One region of the Streptomyces sp. NBC_01635 genome, then DNA from elsewhere that is predicted to be linked to it. Evidence: riboswitches for the same ligand, from Rfam matches in the RefSeq annotation. Region 1 holds a riboswitch; each other region holds the start of a gene.

Evidence for each region. Region 1 has a riboswitch for glycine ahead of gcvT (glycine cleavage system aminomethyltransferase GcvT). Riboswitches for the same ligand answer to the same signal wherever they lie in the genome.
Region 2: linked by a shared signal. The riboswitch ahead of gcvP (aminomethyl-transferring glycine dehydrogenase) and the one ahead of gcvT (glycine cleavage system aminomethyltransferase GcvT) in region 1 are both predicted to bind glycine.
Region 3: linked by a shared signal. The riboswitch ahead of cycA (D-serine/D-alanine/glycine transporter) and the one ahead of gcvT (glycine cleavage system aminomethyltransferase GcvT) in region 1 are both predicted to bind glycine.

What each region holds. Positions count from the first base shown of each region.
Region 1 covers NZ_CP109277.1:6,318,004-6,325,273, reverse strand. Annotated here, with positions in the region: gene OHB56_RS29480 (ABC transporter substrate-binding protein) at 1-965, opposite strand, end outside; gene OHB56_RS29475 (enhanced serine sensitivity protein SseB C-terminal domain-containing protein) at 1,395-2,144, opposite strand; gene OHB56_RS29470 (enhanced serine sensitivity protein SseB) at 2,311-3,105, opposite strand; gene OHB56_RS29465 (AAA family ATPase) at 3,190-3,858, opposite strand; glycine riboswitch at 4,095-4,194, shown strand; gene gcvT (glycine cleavage system aminomethyltransferase GcvT) at 4,353-5,486, shown strand; gene gcvH (glycine cleavage system protein GcvH) at 5,669-6,046, shown strand; gene glyA (serine hydroxymethyltransferase) at 6,062-7,270, shown strand, end outside.
Region 2 covers NZ_CP109277.1:1,611,921-1,619,190, forward strand. Annotated here, with positions in the region: gene OHB56_RS07845 (helix-turn-helix transcriptional regulator) at 1-247, shown strand, start outside; gene gcvP (aminomethyl-transferring glycine dehydrogenase) at 440-3,325, opposite strand; glycine riboswitch at 3,497-3,593, opposite strand; gene OHB56_RS07855 (PRC-barrel domain-containing protein) at 3,705-4,079, shown strand; gene OHB56_RS07860 (DNA polymerase IV) at 4,085-5,617, opposite strand; gene OHB56_RS07865 (MerR family transcriptional regulator) at 5,707-6,393, opposite strand; gene OHB56_RS07870 (bifunctional nuclease family protein) at 6,611-7,084, opposite strand; gene OHB56_RS07875 (MerR family transcriptional regulator) at 7,162-7,270, opposite strand, start outside.
Region 3 covers NZ_CP109277.1:7,332,671-7,339,940, forward strand. Annotated here, with positions in the region: gene OHB56_RS34115 (homoserine dehydrogenase) at 1-543, shown strand, start outside; gene OHB56_RS34120 (TIGR00366 family protein) at 569-2,032, opposite strand; glycine riboswitch at 2,765-2,861, shown strand; glycine riboswitch at 2,862-2,953, shown strand; gene cycA (D-serine/D-alanine/glycine transporter) at 3,278-4,756, shown strand; gene OHB56_RS34130 (HD domain-containing protein) at 5,038-5,658, opposite strand; gene OHB56_RS34135 (ABC transporter substrate-binding protein) at 5,687-7,270, opposite strand, start outside.

The DNA of each region.
Region 1 (7,270 bases):
CTCATGCCCACGTAGAAGAGGTTGAAGACGCCACGGGTCGGGACGCCGTAACCCTGGTCCTCGAGGGTCTTGACGTCGGCCGGCGCGACGAGGTCGTAGCCGTCGATGTCACCGGCCTGGAGCGCCTGGCGGCGGCCCTCTTCGGTGTCGATGGTGCGGAAGACCAGGTTCTTGATCTTCGCCTTCTCGCCCCAGTAGTCATCGAAGCGCTCAAGGGAGACTTCCTTGTTGCCCTTGTTCCACTTCGTGATCTTGTACGGGCCGGTACCGGCGACCGTGCCGGCCTCCTGGCTGTACTTGGGGTACGTGATGGCGTCGCCCTTGGCGGAGGCGTCCTGCTTCTTGTACTCCTCGATCGCCTTCGGCGAGTGGATCGCCAGGGCGTTCAGGGAGAAGCCGCCGGGGAGGTTGGCGGAGGGCTCCTTGACCTCGATGACGGCGGTGTTCTCGTCCTTCGCGGTGCAGGACTTGTAGTTCGCCTTGGGGGCTTCCTTGTCCTCGTTCTTCGCGAAGCCGCCCATGATGGTCTGCCAGTAGTAGGAGACCGCGCTGGACTGGTAGGTGCCCGTCCAGTTGAACCAGTGGTCGTAGTTGGCGCAGACGGCCGCGGCGTTGAACGCCTCGCCGTCGTGGAACTTCACGTCCTTGCGGAGGTCGAAGGTCCAGACGGTGCCCTTGTCGTTGCTCGACCACTTCTCGGCGAGGCCGCCGACGAGCTCGCTGCCGCCGGACTCGTGCTCGAGAAGAGCCTCGAACGCCTGTCGCGTCACGCGGAAGGTTTCACCGTCGCTCGCGAGGGCAGGGTCCAGGGAGCCCGGGTCACCGGCACCGGCGAAGACGAAGGTGTCCTTCTTGCCGTCGCTCTTGTTGTCACTGTCCCGTTCGCTGGAGCAGCCCGTGGCGATCAGAGCGACCGCCACCGCGGCCGTGATCGCCCGAGCGGCTCGGGACTTGGATATGCGCATATTGGGGCCACTCCGGGTCCGCTATGTGGATGCATCTTGACCGGCCGAACACTACAGATGTTCACAGCGAGTCGAGAACAGTCCGGATAGCGGTGATACCCACCTGAGATCTGAACAGTTGACATAAGGGACTCTTCAGGCGTCCCTCTGCCAGGAATTAACCGTCCCGATACATTCGACTCCCCCTCCACCCCCCTCCGGGAAGCTTCGGGCGGCGTGAAGAAGGGGTGAAATCGCAGGTGACAGGCGGTCAACCGATGATCGCTGAGCGCGCATGGCTGAAAACCTGTCACGAAACCGGCGCCCGGCGGCAGCGCGGTTCCCCTCCGCCGGCGCTCCTGTCCACTCTGTGGACACCGTCACGCTGAGTCAGCGCGGGCGGGTGCGGCCGGTGCCCGGCCGTACCCGCTTCTCGCGTATACGGCCCGGTCAGCGCTGGTGCGCGGGCGGATAGCCGGAGCCCGCGGCGGGCGGCGCGGCGGCGCCGTGGGCCTCGCGGTCGTAGAACGGGCGGGCATGGGCGCGCAGCCACATCGCGACCGGGTCATGCTCGTCGGACATCGCGACGGTCGACACCGGGAGCCCGTCCGGGATCGCGCCGAGGGACTGCTGCATCATCGCGCGCACCGCGTCCACAGTCGGCGGCGAGGTGTCGTACACGTCCAGGCCGATGGCGAGGTACGGGGCGCCCAGCGACGGCTGCACCCAGGTACGGCGCAGCGAGCGGACGGCGGGGGTGCGGTGCGCGTTCTGCGCGAGCAGGGCGTAGAACTGCGGGATCTCGATGGCGGGTTCGGACAGCCGCAGGGGGCCGGCGGGCTGGCGGTCGAGACCGGTGGCGAGTCTGCGCAGATCGAGCCAGGGGATGCCGAGGCCGCCGCCGGGGGCGTGCGGATTGAGCCAGAGTCCGTAGCGGTCGGGGTAGAGGGCGCGGGCGGCCTCCAGGCCGTCGACGACCTCGTAGGACCGGTTCCAGCCACTGGCGGAGAGTTCCTGGGCTGAGGTCACGCAGGGCGCGTAGCCGAAGCCGTCGACCTCCATGTTCCCGTACTGGGCGTCCGGGGAGCCCGCCTGGCCCTGCCACAACAGCATCCAGACATGGCCTGAGGAGGGGGTCGCGAGCGCGCGCAGCAACGCCTCGTAGGCGTCGTAACGCCCCGGTGTCACCTGGCGCAGCATGTGCTCGACCTGCCCGGCCGCCGCGGTGCCTGCGCTCACTTTGTATCGCCCCTCCGTACCACCCGTACAACACCCTCGCTCGAGCCAATGAACCTAGCTTAAGCGCCTCTCGGCCCCGGGGGGCTCTGCCGGTGCGCGGCCGTCCTCCGGCGGCGCCGCGGCCCCCTCAGCGCGTCCACTGGTAGAAGGGGCGGACGCGGTCGCACATCCACTGGCCGACCGGATCCTGGGCCACGTCCAGGAGGACCAGGTTGACGGGCCACCTCACCGGTTCGCGGCCCAGCGCGCGGCCCACCGCGTCCATCGGCGCGGCCCTCAGGTCGCCCTCCGTACGGGTCAGTTCGGCGGGGGACAGTTCGACGCCGACGAACAGCACCGGTTCGGCCGTCTCGATCTCGGCGAGGCAGCGGCGGGCGGTGGAGACGATACCGAGGGCCTCGAACTCCGCGGAGGCGGCGGCGAGGAAGTCCACCGGGTCGTCCTGCCAGTCGGGTTCGAACAACTTGACCCGGCCTCCGCTCGCGGGGCCGTCCAGCGGTCCGCGTCCGGCACGGCACAGGGCGGCGACGGCGGGCGGCGGCAACGGGACGCCGACCACTCCCCCGGGGTTCACGGCGATCCCGGCCTGCGGCGGCAGACCACGCGCGAACTCCACCGCGGGCGCGACGGTGAACGACATGTGGGAGCCGACGACCTGACGGAACTGTTCCTCGGAGCTGAAGACCGGGACGTACGCCTGGCCCTCGATCTCCATCGTGGGCAGGTCCAGCGGGCCGCTGTCCGGTCCGCCGCCGTTGGGCAGAGGTATCCACACGTGGCTCCGGCCCAGTACCTCGATGATCCGGCCGTCGCCCGAGGGGACGCCCAGGGATGCGGAGAGCACCTCCTCCAGCTCGTTGCCGGGCCATCCGCCGTGCGGATGGGGGTGAGTCTGTGCCGGGAAGCCCGCCGGGAAGTCCATCTGCCTACCGCCTGCCTGGAACCACTGCTGTGGCTGAAAGGCTAACCGCTGCCGCGTCCGGCGGTGGGCCCGTCCGGGCGGCCGTCAGTCCGTGAAGTCGATGCGGTGCAGTGCGTTCGCCGCGTCGCGGTCGGCCAGGACGGCCGAACCGCAGCCCGCGGGCAGGTCGCCGCGCACCACGGACGTCAGCAATCGGTCGATGGCGGCGCGGTGGCGCCGGAAGGCGTACCGGGAGACCCCGCGGCCGCGCTCGCGCTGGCCGTCCAGGGCCTGCTCCGGGGGGACGTCGAGCAGCAGCAGATGCAGGTCCGCGCCCCGGCGGCGGGCCTCCCGGGCCAGCCAGCGGCGCACCCAGGCCTGTGTGCCGCAGTCGTGGACGACGACTCCCTCGCCGGTGCGCAGGGCGCGCCGCAGTCCGGCGTAGTGGGCGAGGCGGACCAGGGGCCGGTACACCGCGTACGGCAGGAGACGCGGCATGCTGCGGTCCCAGCGGTCGCGGGTGTCCTGCGAGTCGACGGGGGTGCCGCGCGCCGCGCGCCGCATGAGGGTGGACTTGCCGCTGCCGGGCAGTCCGGTGACCACGACGAGGTCTCGGGGGCCGAAGAGCAGGGTGTGCGGGCTGCGGCCGGCGCGCTCGCGCAGGTCGCGGACGACGGGCGCGGGCAGGGTGCCGCACACCTCCCGGGCCGAAGGGGCCTGCCGCTCGGGCAGCGTGACGCCCGTGGTGGTGGCGTACGCCGTGGCCTTGTTCACCGTGTGTGTCCTCCCCTGGGGGCTGTCCGGACCTGTGCCCAGGTACCGGAATCCCTCCCCGCCGAGTGTAAAGAGACGGTAACGCCGGGGCCTCCGGTTTCCGTCCCTTTCCCGACACAGGCCTGTCACAGCCGTGCGTGAACACCCGAATACCCTGCGCTCCTCCCAGAAGGGTCCCCCTGCCGCAGCCCCGCGATGCGTGCAATGATGAGCGCGCCAACTGCATACCGGCCGTTTGAATCCGCGCGGGAGAGTCCCCGGCACCGTTGCCGCCGGGGCGCCGAAGGAGCAAGTCCCTCCCTTGAATCTCTCAGGCACCGTTACCGCGTGGGCGAGGCACATCTGAAAAGCGGGCCCCGCGCGAGTCGCCGGTGGCTCCACCCAAGGTGCAAGCCGTGGTCGTCCCCTGCGCGGGCGGTCATGGCGAACCTCTCAGGTTCCGATGACAGATGGGGAGGAAAGACCTCGCCTGTCCTGCCTTGGGAGACCGACCGATGAGCAGTACCGAACTCCGCCGGACCGCGCTCGACGCCCTGCATCGTTCGCTCGGTGCCACGATGACCGATTTCGCCGGCTGGGACATGCCCCTGCGCTACGGCTCCGAACGCGACGAGCACAACGCCGTGCGGACGGGGGCCGGTCTCTTCGACCTCTCCCACATGGGCGAGATCACCGTCACCGGCCCGCAGGCGTCCCGGTTCCTCGATCACGCGCTGGTCGGCAACATCGGGACCGTCAAGCCCGGCCGCGCCCGCTACACCATGATCTGCCGCGAGGACGGCGGCATCCTGGACGACCTGATCGTCTACCGGCTCGACGACACCGAGGCCGGGTCCCCCCGCTACCTGGTCGTCGCGAACGCCTCCAACGCCCAGGTGGTGCTGGACGCGCTCGTGGAGCGGTCGGCCGGCTTCGACACCGAGGTCCGTGACGACCGCGACGCGTACGCGCTGCTCGCGGTGCAGGGCCCCGAGTCCCCCGGCATCCTGCAGTCCCTCACCGACACCGACCTCGAGGGCATGAAGTACTACGCCGGGCAGCCCGGCACGGTCGCGGGCGTCCCCGCCCTCATCGCCCGTACCGGCTACACCGGCGAGGACGGCTTCGAGCTGTTCGTGAAACCGGAGCACGCGGTGGAGCTGTGGCAGGCGCTGACCGGGGCGGGCGAGGGCGTCGGCCTGATCCCGTGCGGGCTGTCCTGCCGGGACACGCTGCGCCTGGAGGCCGGCATGCCGCTGTACGGCCATGAGCTGAGCGCCTCCCTGACCCCGTTCGACGCCGGGTTCGGCCGGGTGGTGAAGTTCGAGAAGGAGGGCGACTTCGTGGGCCGCGCCGCCCTGACCGAGGCCGCCGCCCGCGCCGAGCGGACCCCGCCCCGCACCCTGGTCGGCCTGGTCGCCGAGGGACGCCGGGTCCCGCGCGCCGGGTACGCGGTGGTCGCCGGCGGCGAGGTGATCGGCGAGGTCACCTCCGGCGCGCCCTCCCCGACGCTGGGCCGGCCGATCGCGATGGCGTACGTCGACGTGGCGCACGCGGTGCCGGGCACGGCGGGTGTCGGTGTGGACATCCGCGGCAGCCACGAGCCGTACGAGGTCGTGGCGCTGCCGTTCTACAAGCGGCAGAAGTAGCACCGCCGCAGGACCACTTCGGGACGGCTTTCCGGGCCCTCGCGCGTCGGCGCAAGGGTCTTTGGGGCCTCACACCTCACACGGGCGAGCAGGGCAGGCCGTGCCCGCTCACGCGTACGTCCCGTACTTCCCGTAGTTTCCGAATCATCAGCAATTCCACCGCGTACAGGAGAGTCCAGGCCATGAGCAACCCCCAGCAGCTGCGTTACAGCAAGGAGCACGAGTGGCTGTCGGCCGCCGAGGACGGTGCGTCGACCATCGGCATCACCGAGCACGCGGCCAACGCGCTCGGCGACGTCGTGTTCGTCCAGCTCCCCGAGCTCGGTGACACCGTGACCGCGGGCGAGACCTGCGGCGAACTGGAGTCGACCAAGTCGGTCAGCGACCTGTACTGCCCGGTCACCGGCGAGGTCACCGAGGTCAACGAGGACGTGGTCAACGACCCGTCGCTGGTGAACTCGGCCCCCTTCGAGGGCGGCTGGCTGTTCAAGGTGCGGGTCACCGACGAGCCGGCCGACCTGCTCTCCGCCGCCGAGTACGACGCCTTCATCCAGGGCTGAGGAGGACGTAGTCCCATGTCGCTTCTGAACACCCCGCTGCACGAACTCGACCCGGACGTCGCCGCGGCGGTCGACGCCGAGCTGCACCGCCAGCAGTCCACCCTCGAGATGATCGCCTCGGAGAACTTCGCCCCGGTCGCGGTCATGGAGGCCCAGGGCACGGTCCTCACCAACAAGTACGCCGAGGGCTACCCCGGCCGCCGCTACTACGGCGGCTGCGAGCACGTCGACGTGATCGAGCAGATCGCCATCGACCGGGTCAAGGAGCTGTTCGGCGCCGAGCACGCCAACGTGCAGCCGCACTCGGGCGCGCAGGCCAACGCCGCCGCGATGTTCGCGCTGCTCAAGCCCGGTGACACGATCATGGGCCTGAACCTCGCGCACGGCGGGCACCTGACCCACGGCATGAAGATCAACTTCTCGGGCAAGCTCTACGACGTGGTCGCCTACCACGTCGGCGACGACGGCCGGGTCGACATGGCCGAGGTCGAGCGGCTGGCCAAGGAGAGCAGGCCGAAGCTGATCGTCGCCGGCTGGTCGGCGTACCCGCGGCAGCTGGACTTCGCCGAGTTCCGCCGGATCGCGGACGAGGTCGGCGCGTACCTGATGGTCGACATGGCGCACTTCGCCGGTCTGGTCGCGGCGGGCCTGCACCCGAACCCGGTCCCGCACGCCCACGTCGTCACCACGACCACGCACAAGACCCTCGGCGGTCCGCGCGGTGGGGTGATCCTCTCCACGGCCGAGCTGGCCAAGAAGATCAACTCCGCGGTCTTCCCCGGCCAGCAGGGCGGCCCGCTGGAGCATGTGGTCGCGGCCAAGGCGGTGGCCTTCAAGGTCGCCGCGTCCGAGGAGTTCAAGGACCGCCAGCGCCGCACCCTGGAAGGTTCCCGCATCCTGGCCGAGCGCCTGATGAAGGACGACGTCAAGGCGGTGGGCGTGGACGTGCTCTCCGGCGGCACGGACGTGCACCTGGTCCTGGTCGACCTGCGCGACTCCGAGCTGGACGGGCAGCAGGCCGAGGACCGTCTCCACGAGGTCGGCATCACCGTCAACCGCAACGCGATCCCGAACGACCCGCGCCCCCCGATGGTCACCTCGGGTCTGCGGATCGGGACGCCCGCCCTGGCCACCCGCGGTTTCGACACCGAGGACTTCACCGAGGTGGCGGACGTGATCGCCGAGGCGCTGAAGGCGCCCTCACCCTTCGGGGCCGCCGACGCC
Region 2 (7,270 bases), 4.7 Mb from region 1:
CGTGGACCTCGCGAAGGCCGGCACGGCCGAGGAGGGCACGCCGTACACCTCGGCGCGCAACGCCTTTCCCGGCATCGTCACGGCGATCAAGCTCGGCGACGTGGCCGCCCAGGTCGAGATCCAGGCGGGCCCGCACCGACTGGTCTCGCTGCTGACCCGCGAGGCCGTCGAGGAGCTCGGGCTGGAGGTCGGCATGGAGGCCACGGCGCGGGTGAAATCGACAAACGTCCATATCGACCGTGCCTGACGCACGGCAACGGCCCCGCGCCTGCCCTGGGCCCGGGCCCCGCAGGGCAGGCGGGGGACGACGAAGGGCTCCGCCCCGGCCGCATGGCCGAAGCGGAGCCCTTCCACTCCTCGGTACGGGTCCCGCTTACAGGTACCGGTACCGGGCGTTGCTCCTCGGTCGCCGGTCCCGGCCCCGTGGGGCCCCGCCGCGTCAGTCCTCGTACGCCTCCAGCGGCGGGCAGGAGCACACCAGGTTGCGGTCGCCGAAGGCCTGGTCGACGCGGCGCACCGGCGGCCAGTACTTGTCGGCGGCACTCACGCCGGTCGGGAAGACGGCTTCCTGACGGCTGTACGCGTGCTCCCACTCCCCACCGAGCGCGGCGGCGGTGTGCGGGGCGTTGCGCAAGGGGTTGTCGTCCGCCGGCCACTCGCCGGAGCCGACCTTCTCGATCTCCGCGCGAATCGCGATCATCGTCTCGCAGAACCGGTCGAGTTCGGCCAGGTCCTCGGACTCGGTCGGCTCGATCATCAGCGTCCCGGCCACCGGGAACGACATCGTCGGCGCGTGGAAGCCGTAGTCGATCAGCCGCTTGGCCACGTCGTCCACGCTCACGCCGGTCGCCTTGGTCAGGGGGCGCAGGTCGATGATGCACTCGTGCGCGACCAGCCCGCCGGGACCGGTGTACAGCACGGGGTAGTGCGGCTCGAGGCGCTTGGCGATGTAGTTGGCGCTGAGTACCGCCACCTGGGTGGCCCGCTTGAGCCCCTCGCCGCCCATCAGCCGGACGTACGCCCACGAGATGGGCAGGATCCCCGCCGAGCCCCACGGCGCCGCCGAGATGGGCCCGATCCCGGTCTCCGGCCCGGCTTCGGGCTGCAGCGGGTGGTTCGGCAGGTACGGCGCCAGGTGCGCCCGCACGCCGACCGGGCCGACGCCGGGACCTCCGCCGCCGTGCGGGATGCAGAAGGTCTTGTGCAGGTTCAGGTGCGAGACGTCCCCGCCGAAGTGTCCGGGCTTGGCCAGCCCGACCAGCGCGTTGAGGTTCGCGCCGTCCACGTACACCTGGCCGCCGGCCTCGTGCACGGCCGCGCAGATGTCGGCGACGTGCTCCTCGAACACCCCGTGCGTCGAGGGGTAGGTGATCATCAGCACCGAGAGCTCGTCGCGGTACCGCTCGATCTTCGCGCGCAGGTCGTCGACGTCGACCTCGCCGTCCTCGGCCGTCTTCACGACGACGACCTTCATGCCGGCCATGACGGCGCTGGCGGCATTGGTGCCGTGCGCGGAGGACGGGATGAGGCAGACGGTGCGCTGGTCGTCGCCGTTGGCCCGGTGGTAGCCGCGGACGGCGAGCAGCCCGGCCAGTTCGCCCTGGGAACCCGCGTTGGGCTGGAGGCTCACCTTGTCGTAGCCGGTGACCTCCGCGAGCCGGTCCTCCAGCTCGTGGATGAGCGTGAGGTAGCCCTGGGCCTGTCCGGCCGGCGCGAAGGGGTGCAGCTGCCCGAACTCGGGCCAGGTGATGGGCTCCATCTCCGCGGTCGCGTTGAGCTTCATGGTGCAGGAGCCCAGCGGGATCATGCCGCGGTCCAGCGCGTAGTCGCGGTCGGCGAGCCTGCGCAGGTAGCGCAGCATCGCGGTCTCGGAGCGGTGCTGGTGGAAGACGGGGTGCGTCAGGTACTCGTCGGCGCGCAGCAGGGCGTCCGGGAGGGTGTTCCGCGCGGCCGCGTCCAGGGATTCGACGTCTCCCTCGACACCGAAGGCGCTCCACACGGCGGCGAGCCGGTCGCGCGTGGTGGTCTCGTCGCAGGCGATCGAGACGAGGTCGGCGTCGACGAGGTGCAGGTTGACGCCGTTGTCCCGGGCGGCGGCCACGACCTCGGCGGCCCGCCCCGGGACCCGGACGGTCAGCGTGTCGAAGTAGGAACCGTGGACGATCTCCACGCCGCCGGCCCGGAGCCCTTCGGCGAGGACCGTCGCGTAGCGGTGGGTGCGCCACGCGATCGTCCTCAGCCCCTCGGGGCCGTGGTAGACGGCGTACATGCCGGCCATGACCGCGAGCAGCACCTGGGCGGTACAGATGTTGCTGGTGGCCTTCTCGCGGCGGATGTGCTGCTCGCGGGTCTGGAGCGCGAGCCGGTAGGCCCTGTTCCCGTCCGCGTCGACGGAGACGCCGACGAGCCGGCCGGGCAGGCTGCGCGCCATCTTCTCCTGCACGGCCATGTATCCGGCGTGCGGTCCGCCGAATCCCATCGGTACGCCGAAGCGCTGCGTCGTGCCGACCGCGATGTCCGCGCCGAGTTCGCCGGGGGACGTCAGCAGCGTGAGGGCGAGCAGATCGGCGGCGACGGTGACGAGCGCGCCCAGCTCGTGCGCCCGGTCGATCACCGGCTTGATGTCGCGTACGGCACCGGAGGCGCCCGGGTACTGGATCAGCACGCCGTTGATCTCACGCTCGGCGACCTCGGCGGGGATGCCCTCGCTCAGGTCGGCGACGACGACCTCGACGCCGGCCGGCTCGGCTCGGGTCCGGAGGACGGCGACGGTCTGGGGCAGCGCGTCCGCGTCGACCAGGAACAGGCCCTTCTTGTTCTTGCCCATGCGGCGAGACAGCGCCATCGCCTCGGCGGCCGCGGTGCCCTCGTCGAGCAGGGAGGCACCGGAGGTCGGGAGGCCGGTGAGCTCGGCGACCGTGGTCTGGAAGTTCAGCAGCGCCTCGAGCCGTCCCTGCGAGATCTCGGGCTGGTACGGCGTGTAGGCCGTGTACCAGGCGGGATTCTCCATGACGTTCCGCAGGATGACGGGCGGTGTGAAGGTCCCGTAGTACCCCAGCCCGATCATGGAGCCGAGCACCTCGTTGCGGTCGGCCAGCGACTGCAGCTCGGCCAGCACCTCGGGCTCGGTCCGGGCGCCCGGCAGATCCAGCGCGTCGGCGTTCTTGATCACATCCGGGACCGCGGCGGCCGTCAGCTCGTCGAGCGAGCCGTAGCCGACCTGCGCGAGCATCTTGGCGCGGGCCTCGTGGTCGGGGCCGATGTGACGCTGCTCGAAGGGCGTTCCCTGTTCGAGCTCGGAGAGGGGAATGCGATGGGCGGTCATGTGCGGAGGCCTCCTGGTCCGACGACCTTCGAGGGGCACCATGGCGGGTGCCCGGACGGCCTCCCCCTCTGTCATCTCAACCTGAGAGCTTCACCGGCCGCCTGGGGCGGCCGGCTTTCACCGTCGGTGAGAGCGGGAGCCGTCGACACCCGCTCTGCTTTCCAGAGTGACCTCGTCCATGCGGTACGTGGGCCTGAGAGATTCCGGGGAGGATTTGCTCCTTCGGCGCCCTCCTATGGTGCAAAGAGGGCTCTCCCGCACGGGGTCAGCAGCCGCTGCCAGGGTACCAGCGAGGGCAAGACCCGGACTTTCGAGTGGCCGCCCCGCCGATTGTGCCGTTTTGTAGTGCTGACGAATCCTTGCGACCCGTGGAGGGCCCGTGCAGACCGACATCGATCCGCGCAACCTGATCGGCCGCAAGGCGTTCGACCGCAACGGCAACCGGATCGGCACGATCGACGAGGTCTACCTCGACGACGCCACCGGCGTGCCGGAGTGGGCGGCGATACGCACCGGCTTGTTCAGCAGGGACGCCTTCGTCCCCCTGGAGCCGAGCGAGCTGATCGACGGCGGCCTCCACATCCCCTTCGAACGCGCTCTGATCAAGGACGCCCCCGACTTCGGTGTGGGCCGCCATCTCTCCCCGGAGCAGGAACTCCAGCTCTACCACCACTACGGCCTGGACACGGCCCCCCCGGCCCCGCTCCCGGACCACGACTTCGGCAGGCTCGCCGGCAGGGACGACTCCGCCTGACGAGATCACCCGCGGCGCACCCGAGCCACCGCCCCCGTACCGGCCCTTGAACCCTGGCTGCCCCGGGCGGCCCGGCCGTCCCGGGTACTCCGGGCGTCGCCGTCGGCCCCGCCGTGGGCGCCCTCACCGCCCCGGCCGTCACCGCCCTGACCGTTCTCGCCGCTCGGGTCTCCCCCGCCGTCCTCGCTGTCCCCGGGGCTTCGCTCCACCAACGGCAGCGGATCCGCGGGGTGCAGGTCCCGGTCGTCGGTCCGGAAGGTCCTCACCCGCCCCGGCGCCGACCCGGGCGTCTCGAACCGCACCGTGACCCGCCCGAGGCCGCTGCCCTGGACCCACCCATGGCCGTACTCGCTGTGCCTTACGTCGTGCCCGGCCGGCCAGCGCCGCTCGGCGCCCGCCTGTTGCCGTTCTTCCACGGGCACCGCCGCCTCCGCTTCCTCGCCCGGCGGCTCCTTGTCCGGCTCCCCCGCCGCCTGCGCGAACAGGTCCTCCTGCGTGTAGTCGGCGAGCCCGCTGACCCCCACGCCCAGCAGCCGCACGCCGCCCGTCGTGTCGACCGAGTCCAGCAGCCGCGCCGCCGCCTCACGCACCACCGCCGGATCGTCCGTGGGCCCCCGCAGGGTCTCGGAGCGGGTGAGCGTCGAGAAGTCGTACCGCCGCACCTTCAGCACGATGGTCCGTCCCGACAACCCCGCTGTCCTCAGCCGGCGCACACAGCGGTCCGCGAGGCGCTGCACCTCCACCCCGACCCGCACCCGGTCGTGGATGTCCACGTCGTAGGTGTCCTCGACCGACACCGACTTCGTCTCCCGCTCGGCCACCACGGACCGATCGTCCTTCGCCAGGGACATGGCGTGCAGGGCATGTCCGTGTGCCTTGCCGAGCAGGCGTACCAGCTCGTCCTCTCCCGCCTCGGCGAGGTCCCCGACCGTGTGGATGCCGACCCGCCGCAGGTGGTCGCCGGTGGCCGGTCCGACACCCGGCAGTGTCCGGACCGGCAGAGGCGCCAGCAGGGCCCGCTCGGTCCCCGGCTCGATCAGCACCAGCCCGTCCGGCTTGGCCTGCTCCGAGGCGATCTTCGCCAGCATCTTGGAGGCCGCCAGCCCCACCGATCCGGTGAGTCCCGTGACCGCCCGTATGTCCGCGCGCAGCTTCGCGCCGGCCAGCCGGGCGGACCGCTCGTCCCAGGCCGCCCCTCCGGCCTCCAGATCCACGAACGCCTCGTCCAGGCTCAACGGTTCCACCAGGGGCGACAGCGCCCGCAGCAGCTCCATCACCTGGCCGCTGATCGACCGGTAGAAAGCGAAGCGGGGGACGAGATACGCCGCGTTCGGCGCGAGCCGCCGCGCCTGCGCCATGGGCAGCGCTGAACGGACACCGAAGACCCGGGCCTCGTACGAGGCGGTGGCGACCACACCGCGCGGCCCGAGCCCGCCCACGATCACGGCCTTCCCGCGCAGGCTCGGCTTGGACGCCTGCTCCACCGAGGCGAAGAAGGCGTCCATGTCGAGATGCAGGACTGTGGGCGCGGATCTCACATCCCCGATGCTGCCCTACGCCACTGACAATGCCCCGCCGGGCGTGCCGCCGCCCCGGACAGTGCGGACCGCCCGGCCGTGCAGACTGCTCAGACGGCGCGGTTGCGCCGCCTCGCCAGCTCGTCCGCCGGGTTGGGGCCGATCAGCGTCTCCCCGGTGTCGACGCGCTCCCCGTGCAACTGCGACAGCGCGCTCTCGACGTCCCGCCACACCACGCCCACGGCGATCCCGAAGATCCCCTGGCCGCCCTGGAGCAGGGCATGGACCTCGTCCGGCGTGCCGCACTCGTAGACCGTGGCGCCGTCGCTCATCAGCGTCATGCGCTCCAGGTCGCGGAAGCCCCCCTCCCGCAGGTGCTGGACGGTGGTACGGATGTTCTGCAGTGAGACACCGGTGTCCAGGAACCGCTTGACGATCTTCAGGACGACGACGTCCCGGAAGCTGTACAGCCGCTGTGTCCCCGAGCCATGGGCGGGCCTCACACTCGGCTCGACCAGCCCCGTGCGAGCCCAGTAGTCCAGTTGCCGGTAGGTGATGCCGGCGGCCGCGCAGGCCGTCGGGCCCCGGTAGCCGATCTCCTCGGACGCCATGGACGTCGCCGCCCCTCCGCTGCTCGGCACGGCCGCCGGTCGCTGCGGAGCAGGATCGGCCGCGCTGCCGTGATGGGCATACGCCCCGCTCGCGCGGAGCTGAGAGCCTGGGGGAGGGTACGGACCGCTCACCCCGAGACCATGTCCGGGGGCACCCCCAGCCGTACCGTCGCCGGTGCTTCTCACGCCGACCTCCGTCCTTGACCTGCCTCCCCGACGGTAGGCAGTCACCAAGGGTGCGTCAACGATCGCCACACTCGGCACGCCGAGTGATAATCACCCTAAGAGTGGTTTCCCGTGCCCCACCGCGGGGAAAGGCTAGCCGAATGCCCTCCGCGCGGGCCGCGCGAGGCTCTCACGCACCGCGGTTCCGAGCGGCATCCGGCGGGACGGCCGCCGCCCCTCACTGGCTGCTGGAGCCGAAATCCTCCGGCGAGATCTGGTCGAGGAACTCGCGGAACTTCTCCACCTCGTCCTCCTGCTCGTCCGGGATGGCGATCCCCGCGTCGTCGAGCACCGTGTCGCTGCCATAGATCGGCGTACCCGTACGCAGCGCCAGCGCTATGGCGTCGGACGGCCGGGCACTCACCTCGACCCCGCTGGCGAAGACCAGCTCCGCGTAGAAGACACCCTCGCGCAGGTCTGTGATGCGCACTTCCGTGAGCTCCTGGCCGACGGCTTCCAGAACGTCCTTGAAGAGGTCGTGGGTCAGCGGGCGCGCGGGAGCCATACCCTGCTGGGCGAAGGCGATGGCCGTGGCCTCCCCCGGGCCGATCCAGATGGGGAGGTACCGGTCGCCTCCCACTTCACGCAGCAGCACGATCGGTTGGTTCGAGGGCATTTCGACCCGGACACCTACGACATCGAGCTCGTTCACACAGTAACCCTAGGCCGTGCCCGGGACGTTTGGGTAGTCGGGCCCGGATCGGGCGGCCGATCCGGACCCTTCTCGCCTCAGGGCAGCCGCACCCCGAGCGCCGCGCTCACCAGCGCGGCGTGCAACTTCACCGTGAGACCGGCGAGCTCCTTCGTACGCGCCTCCGCGTGCGCCCTGGTCTGCGGG
Region 3 (7,270 bases), 1.0 Mb from region 1:
ACCTCGTTGCGCGGGTTGGGCTGCACGACGATCCGGGCCTGCCCGAACGGCACCGCCACGTTCGTCCTCGATCGCCTCGCCGAGGGCGACTCGCTGGGGGAAGCGATCCGGGAGGCTCAGCGTCGTGGGACCGCGGAGGCGGATCCTTCGTCCGACCTGTCCGGCGCGGATGCCGCCACGAAGGTGCGGCTGCTGGCAGCGCTGGCCTGGGGATGGGACCCGGCGTCCGTACGGGTGCGGGCGGAGCCGGTGGAGGAGGGGACTTCCCGGGCGGCGCTGGACGCGGTCTCCCGGGCGCGCCGCCTGCGGGCCGTGGCGAGCGCGTCCGTGGACGAGCCCCGCCTCGTCCGCGTCCGGCTGGAGGAGACGGAACCCGGTGACCCCCTGCACGCGCTCGTCGGGCCGGAGAAGGCCGTGGTGTTCGGCTGCCCCGACGCCGGCGACGTGCTCGTGAGCGGGGGACGCTCGAGTCCCCTGGGCGCCGCGCTCGCCCTGGTGAAGGACACCATCGAGGTCACGGCTCCCCGCACCGGGTTCCTCTGACACATGACATGCGGGTACGGCGTGGTCACGGGAAGGGCAGGGTCTGGGCGAGGACGGTGACCACGATCAGGACCACGGGGAAGCAGGCGAGGAACATCGCGAACGTATATCCCATGATGTCCCGGGCCTTGAGGCCCAGCACCGCCAGCGTCGGAAGCATCCAGAACGGCTGCAGCAGGTTCGCCGACGCCTCGCCGAGGTCGTAGACGACCACCATCCATCCCTGGTTGACGTGCAGTTGGTTCGCCGCCTCCATCACATAGGGAGCCTCGATGACCCACTTGCTGCCGCCGCTGGGGACGAAGACGCCCAGGACCGCCGAGTAGACCGCGATGAGAGGTGGGAAGAGCAGCTCGTTGGAGACGCTCACCATCCAGCCGGCGATCTGTTTGGACAGGCCGGTGAACGCGATCATGCCGAAGATGCCGCCGTAGAAGGGGAACTGCAGCAGCACCCCGGACGCCGCGGGGGTCCCCCGCCGAACCGCCTCGACCATGCGGATCGGGCGCCAGTGGAGGCAGAGCGCCAGCAGGATCAGGACGAGGTTGACCGTGTCGAGGTCGATCGCCGCGACCGGGTTCCCCTCGACGCTCGTGAAGTGGCGCACCAGGTACCACAGACCCAGGATCCCGACCAGGACGGTGAGCAGCGGGCTGCGCTCCAGCCAGTCGCCGGGACGCGACCCGGTGGAGCCGGAGGCCGCGTCCTCCTTCCCGTCCTTCTCCGCCAGAAGCGGACGCAGCTCGATCCCCATCTCCTGGGCGGTCTTGGCGCGGGCGGGCGAGGGGGCGAGGAACCAGGCCATGACGACCGCCACCACGAAGACGACGAAGGTCGCCAGCACGCTCTGCCAGGTGAAGATCGTTTCGGTGAGCGGGATGATCCCCTCGCCGTTCCGCCCTTCGGCGATGACCTCCTGCACGGCTTCCGGGCTGGAGGCCGGGCCGGCCACCTGCAGTGCCGCGGAACCCGACAGCCCCTGGGCCCACACCGTGCCGAGTCCGAGGAACGCCATGGCGCCGAGCGCCCGGTAGTCGACGCCGCGGACGACACGGGCGATCTCCTTCGCCAGGATGGCGGTGAAGATCAGGCTGAACGCCCAGTTGAGATAGGAGCTGAGCATCGCCACCGCGGCGGTGAACGCGATCGCCGCGCGCGGCGACTCGGGGATCTGCGCCATGCGGGCGATCAGCCGGGCAACCGGAGCGGACACCGCGACCGCGTACCCGCCGATGATGATCATCGCCATCTGCAGGGTGAACTGGATCAGCGACCAGAAGCCCTGACCCCACGCGTCCACGAGGGTGGTGGGGCTCTCCCCCGTCGCGAGCCCCAGAGCGAAGATCAGGAACGTGCCGACGAGGACGAACCCGAAGGCGTCCGGAAGCCACCGCTCGGTGAAGGCGGTGAACCGCAACGCAACCCGCGCCAGCCAGGTGTCACCCTCAAGCACCTCGGCGTCCCGCTCGGTGTGGACGTCCCCGACCATGGTTCGTCTCGCTTCCTCTTCGGACGGCTGTTCACCATGCGTACGAACAGCGTCGTCTGACGGTTGATCCGCGACTCGGGCAAAGAGCTTCGCGGGTGGGAAGAAGGAAAGGGAAGGGGGTGCCTCCGATTCGTTATGCCTCGATCGCGCAGCGGGAAGGAACACGGCGGAAAGGTGGGGGCGCAAGCCACTTCGCCCATCGGTTTTATGGGCCTGATCGACATGGCAGCCCAGGGGTGATGTCGTGTAGGCGCCTCCTCGTGCGGGCGGTGTCGGTGCGCCCACGAACGCGGTAGCCCTCACACGATGGGTGCGAGGGAGACGACACGGACCGCTCCGAAGCGAGGTGGGCCGTCTCGTGCACCTGCGCCCGAGACGGGAAGTCCGGTACGTCCGTGGCGCCGGACGCTCGGGGCGGCTCTGAAAGCCGGGCGGACCGCGTCGCACCGGTTCCGGAACGCGCCGTATCGGCGAGGGAGGGTGACGGTGTGGATGCCGACGGCGAGGGGCCGAGGGGAGGGGCCGAAGCCTGCCTCGGTTCGCGGGCGGGCAGGGCGCCTGCGTCCGCGACCGTAAAGGGACGGCCCTGCGCCCGACGCGCAAAGCCGACCCGGTTCCTCGGGCGGCCCGCGCCCCCGGGAAGGTGAACGCGGTCCTACCCGGCAGTAAACGATCAACGTTCGCGCAGGTCTTGACCGACTGCCGGTGCGGGCCTAGCCTCACATCGCCGCTCATCCCGCTGCGGGAGAGCACCGGGTCAGCCAGACCCGGGCGCCGAAGGAGCAACACCTCCCCGGAAACTCTCAGGCACCCCTACCGCTCGGGCAGGCACCTCTGAAAAGCAGGCGCTCCCGCGCCTCGCCCACGGTGCAAGCCGCGGACTTCCGCGGCGAAGCTCTCAGGCTCCATGACAGAGGGGGAGGCTCCACTCGGCAGCGCGGGCTCCTGCCCGTGCTCGACCTTCGAGGACCCCCCCGATGACTCTCCTGTTACCTCGCCTCCGGCCGCCGACCGCCCGCCGGTACCCCGGCTGAGCTCCGGCTTTCTCATCCCCGCCCTCGTCGGCCAACGGCCCCTTGCAGGCATGTTCGGAGTACCCGGCACCATCCCGGCCGGCCGCCACCACTGGCGCCGGCTCCGCGTGCCCGCTCGTTCCCCCCTGCGTGTGCGGCTGCTTCCCGAGACACGCCTGCCGAGACACGCCTGTCACGGCCCGCACGCACCAAAGATCCACGAGGTTCGCTCATGCACGAAAGCAATAAACTCGGCCCGACCATCGCTCCCGTACCCGAGACGGAGCCCGGACAGACGCCCTCCCCCGCGGGCGAGCAGCACCTTTCCCGGCAGTTGTCCAACCGGCACATCCAGCTGATCGCGATCGGCGGGGCCATCGGAACCGGTCTGTTCATGGGGTCGGGCAAGACGATCTCACTGGCCGGCCCCTCGGTGATCTTCGTTTACATGATCATCGGCGCGATGCTGTTCTTCGTGATGCGGGCGATGGGAGAGCTGCTGCTCTCCGACCTGCGCTACAAGTCCTTCGCCGACTTCGCCTCGGACCTTCTCGGACCGTGGGCCGGCTTCTTCACGGGATGGACCTACTGGTTCTGCTGGATCGTCACCGGTGTCGCCGACGTCATCGCGATCTCCGGGTATGTGTCGTACTGGTGGGGAGGGCTCGCGCTGTGGATCCCGGCGCTCGCGGCGGTCGTCCTGCTGATCGTCCTGAACCTGCCCACGGTGAAGGCGTTCGGTGAGACCGAGTTCTGGTTCTCACTGATCAAGATCGTCGCCATTGTGACGCTGATCGTCGTCGGGTTCGGCATGGTGCTGGGCGGCTTCCAGGCGCCCGGGGGCGCCACCGCGAGCTTCTCCAACCTCTGGAACGACGGCGGCTTCTTCCCCACCGGCCCCATGGGGTTCGTCGCGGGATTCCAGATCGCCACCTTCGCCTTCGTCGGCATCGAACTGGTCGGCACCACCGCGGCGGAAACCAAGGACCCGGAACGGAACCTGCCCAAGGCGATCAACTCGATCCCGGTACGCGTGATGCTGTTCTACGTGGTGGCCCTGATCGCGATCATCTCCGTCACGCCCTGGCGTCAGATCAGCGCGGACCGCAGCCCCTTCGTCGTGATGTTCACGCTGGCCGGCCTCGGCATCGCCGCATCCCTGATCAACTTCGTGGTGCTGACCTCTGCCGCCTCGTCCGCGAACTCGGGCATCTACTCCACCTCACGGATGGTCTACGGCCTGGCCCAAGAGGGTGACGCGCCGGCGCGGTTCGGCCGGCTCACCTCCAGGAAGGTGCCGGTCAACGCCCTGCTCCTGTCCGGCCTCTTCCTGCTTCCCGGTGTCGTCATGGTCACCATGGGCGACTCGATCATCGAGGCCTTCACGCTGGTGACCACCATCTCGGCGCTGCTGTTCATATTCGTCTGGTCGATCATCCTGATCTGCTACCTCGTGTACCGCAAGCGCCGTCCTCACCTGCACGAGGCGTCGACGTTCAAGATGCCCGGCGGCATCGTCATGTGCTACGTCGTCCTCGCCTTCTTCGCGTTCCTCATCTGGGCACTGACCCAGAAGGAGGACACCCTGCAGGCGCTGCTGGTGACCCCGGTGTGGTTCGTCATCCTCGGCATCGCATGGGCGGTTCACCGTCGCCGTCGCCGCCCCGATCAGGTCCGGCAGGAGGCATCCCCGGTCGGCTCCGTCGAGTAACGGCTGGAGGGAGAAGCCGTTTCTCGACCGATCTCGGAACGTGCAAGTCGAACAGAGTTCCTGATCGGGTGTTCTTCCGGCCGTACGCGCAGGAAGGCAGGGCCTCCTGGTAGCTCGGGGCGCGACCCCGTTCCGAGCGGTTCCCGGAGGCCCTGTCGTCGTTGTCGTACGCACCCGACCCCGTTGACTTCAACTCGCCTGCGCGGTCGGGTGATTGCCTCGCGCACGTGTACGGCGACAAGGGCTGTCGCGGCAGCCCGTGCAGGGACGGCCAACGGCGATCACGGGCGGACGCCCACGCTCCCGTCCTCGTCCACGCCTCCGCCCGGCACCGGGCGGGCGAGGTCGGGGTCGCCGAACTCGGTGCGCAGGGCCTGGAAGGCGGTCACCTTCTCCTCGCCGAAGCGGCGGACCTGGGCGGCGTACTCGTCGGGGGAGAGGAACGCCGCCGGCCTGGACTTGCTGTGGAACTTGTCCGCGTACATCACCAGCCGCTCCTCCCGCGTCGCCGCCGTGTAGTCCGCGGGAGGCAGGGGGAGGCCCTGGCGCACGATGTCGTGCCGGGTGATCCCGACTCCGGTGTGGTGGGAGCAGAACCGGCACAGGGCCTCGGGGAAGCCCTCCGCTTCGAGGATCTCCTGGCCGAGCAGTCCATGGCGGACGTAGCTCTTGTGGTCCAGCCGGCCGTCGTCCCCGTAGAGGCGGTAGACGCCGATGTCGTGGAGGAGACAGCCGGCGCGGACCAGGCCGGCGTCGAGGTGGGCGAGGTGCGGCGCGGAGAGGAACTGCTCGGCGATGCTCCAGACGATCTCGCAGTGGGTGTGGACGAGCGCGAACGCCTCGGCGGTGGGCGCGTGCTTCTCGTGCAGCGCGCGGATCTCTTCGGGCCCTGGAATCCTCATCCCGGAAGCCTGGTCATCACTGTTCCGTTCACTTGATCGGGCACTCCTTCACGTCGAGCGGCTTGATGTCGCCGGCCGTTCTGCTGCACAGGACCTCCGCCTCCGAGACACCGGCCGGGGTCCTGCGGACCCGCTTGATGAGGATGCTGTGGCCGTGCCGTTCGCCGTACAGGGGCGCGTCGGTGAAGTCGATCGTCCCGGTGGCCATCCTGTCGAGCTTGACGCTCCTGAGGTTGACCCAGGTCGCCGCGCGGCTCTGGGGCACGTCCTCGCGGCTGGCCGCCCAGTACAGCGCACGCGTGGCGTCGTGGGAGAGAGCCGTCTGACCGCTGGCGAAGTCGGGGCTGGTGTACGGGAGCCGGTCCTGCTCGATCCAGGTGAGGTGGCGGGCGGCGTCCTCGTAGAAGGCGGTGGAGGGCGCGGCGTCCTCCAGCTCGGCCAGGGCCGCGTGGTACAGCGTGATCTGCGGGGCCACGCCGTCGCTGCCGCCCGTACCGGAGAACCTGGCCTTGCTCAGGTCGTCGCCCGTGAGGATCGAGATCTCCTGGTCCGCGCAGCCCGGCTGGGTGCTCAGCTGGGTCATCAGCGGTCCGACGTCCTCGACCCGTCCGGCGAAGTAGATCACCGAGGGGACGTTCTCCCCCTGGCAGATGCGCTCCGCGTGCAGCCGCAGCTCGGGATCGCCGTTCACCACCCGGTACTCCTGGGTGGGCAGCATCCGGAACCTTTCCCGCTCCAGCATCTCCCCGCCGTAGGCGGCCTGCTCGCTGGTGTAACGGTCCTGCGAGCCCTTGAGGTCGCGGGCCAGCACCAGGGCGTACGTGGCCCTGCCGGGGGTGCGCAGCTGCCGGGCGACGTGACCGAGTGCCTCAGCCTGGTGCTCGTCGGGAACCGCGAGACTGAACCAGTTGGAGAACTCCTTCGGAAGGTAGCTCGCCGAGTTGGTGCCGGAGACGATGGGCACCTCCGCCGTGTGGAGCCGGTCCGTCACGTCGGGGCTGCTCTGCAGGTCACGGCCGAAGCCGACGACACCGACGAAGGTCGGGTCGCGCTCGGCGTACGCGGCGATCGCCTCGGCCGTCTCCCTCTGGTGTCCCATGTCCGCGCCGCCGTTGGCGAGCAGCACCCGCATCTTCACCGTGTGGTTCTCGTTGACGACGCGCTGGGCGAGGTACACGCCGGTCAGCTCCTCGACGCCCTTGACCGGTGAGGGGTTCACCTTGGAGGAACTCAGCGGTCCCGCGTACACCACCGTGACGTGGGTGCCGGAGTGGTTGCGCAGCACCCTGGCGTTCTCGTCATGGATCCGGTTCTCCAGTTCGCGCAGTCTTTCGCCCTGCTCGTCGGCCTCCTCGTCGCCCGTGTCCCGGAGGTACGCGCCGAACCGGACGTCCCCGGTGGCTATCCCGACGCACTCCGTGCCGGTGCCGGGCGCGGAATACCGTTCGGTGTCGCGGTTGGCGGTCAGCAGGCCCGCCGAGCAGTACGTCCGGTGCAGTTCGTAGGAGTGGACACCGCCCGCGGTGCAGACGAGGACGAGGGCGAGGGCGAGGCTGTACGCCGACCACACCACGCGGACCAGGGGCAGCCGGTGCCCGGCCCTGACACAGCG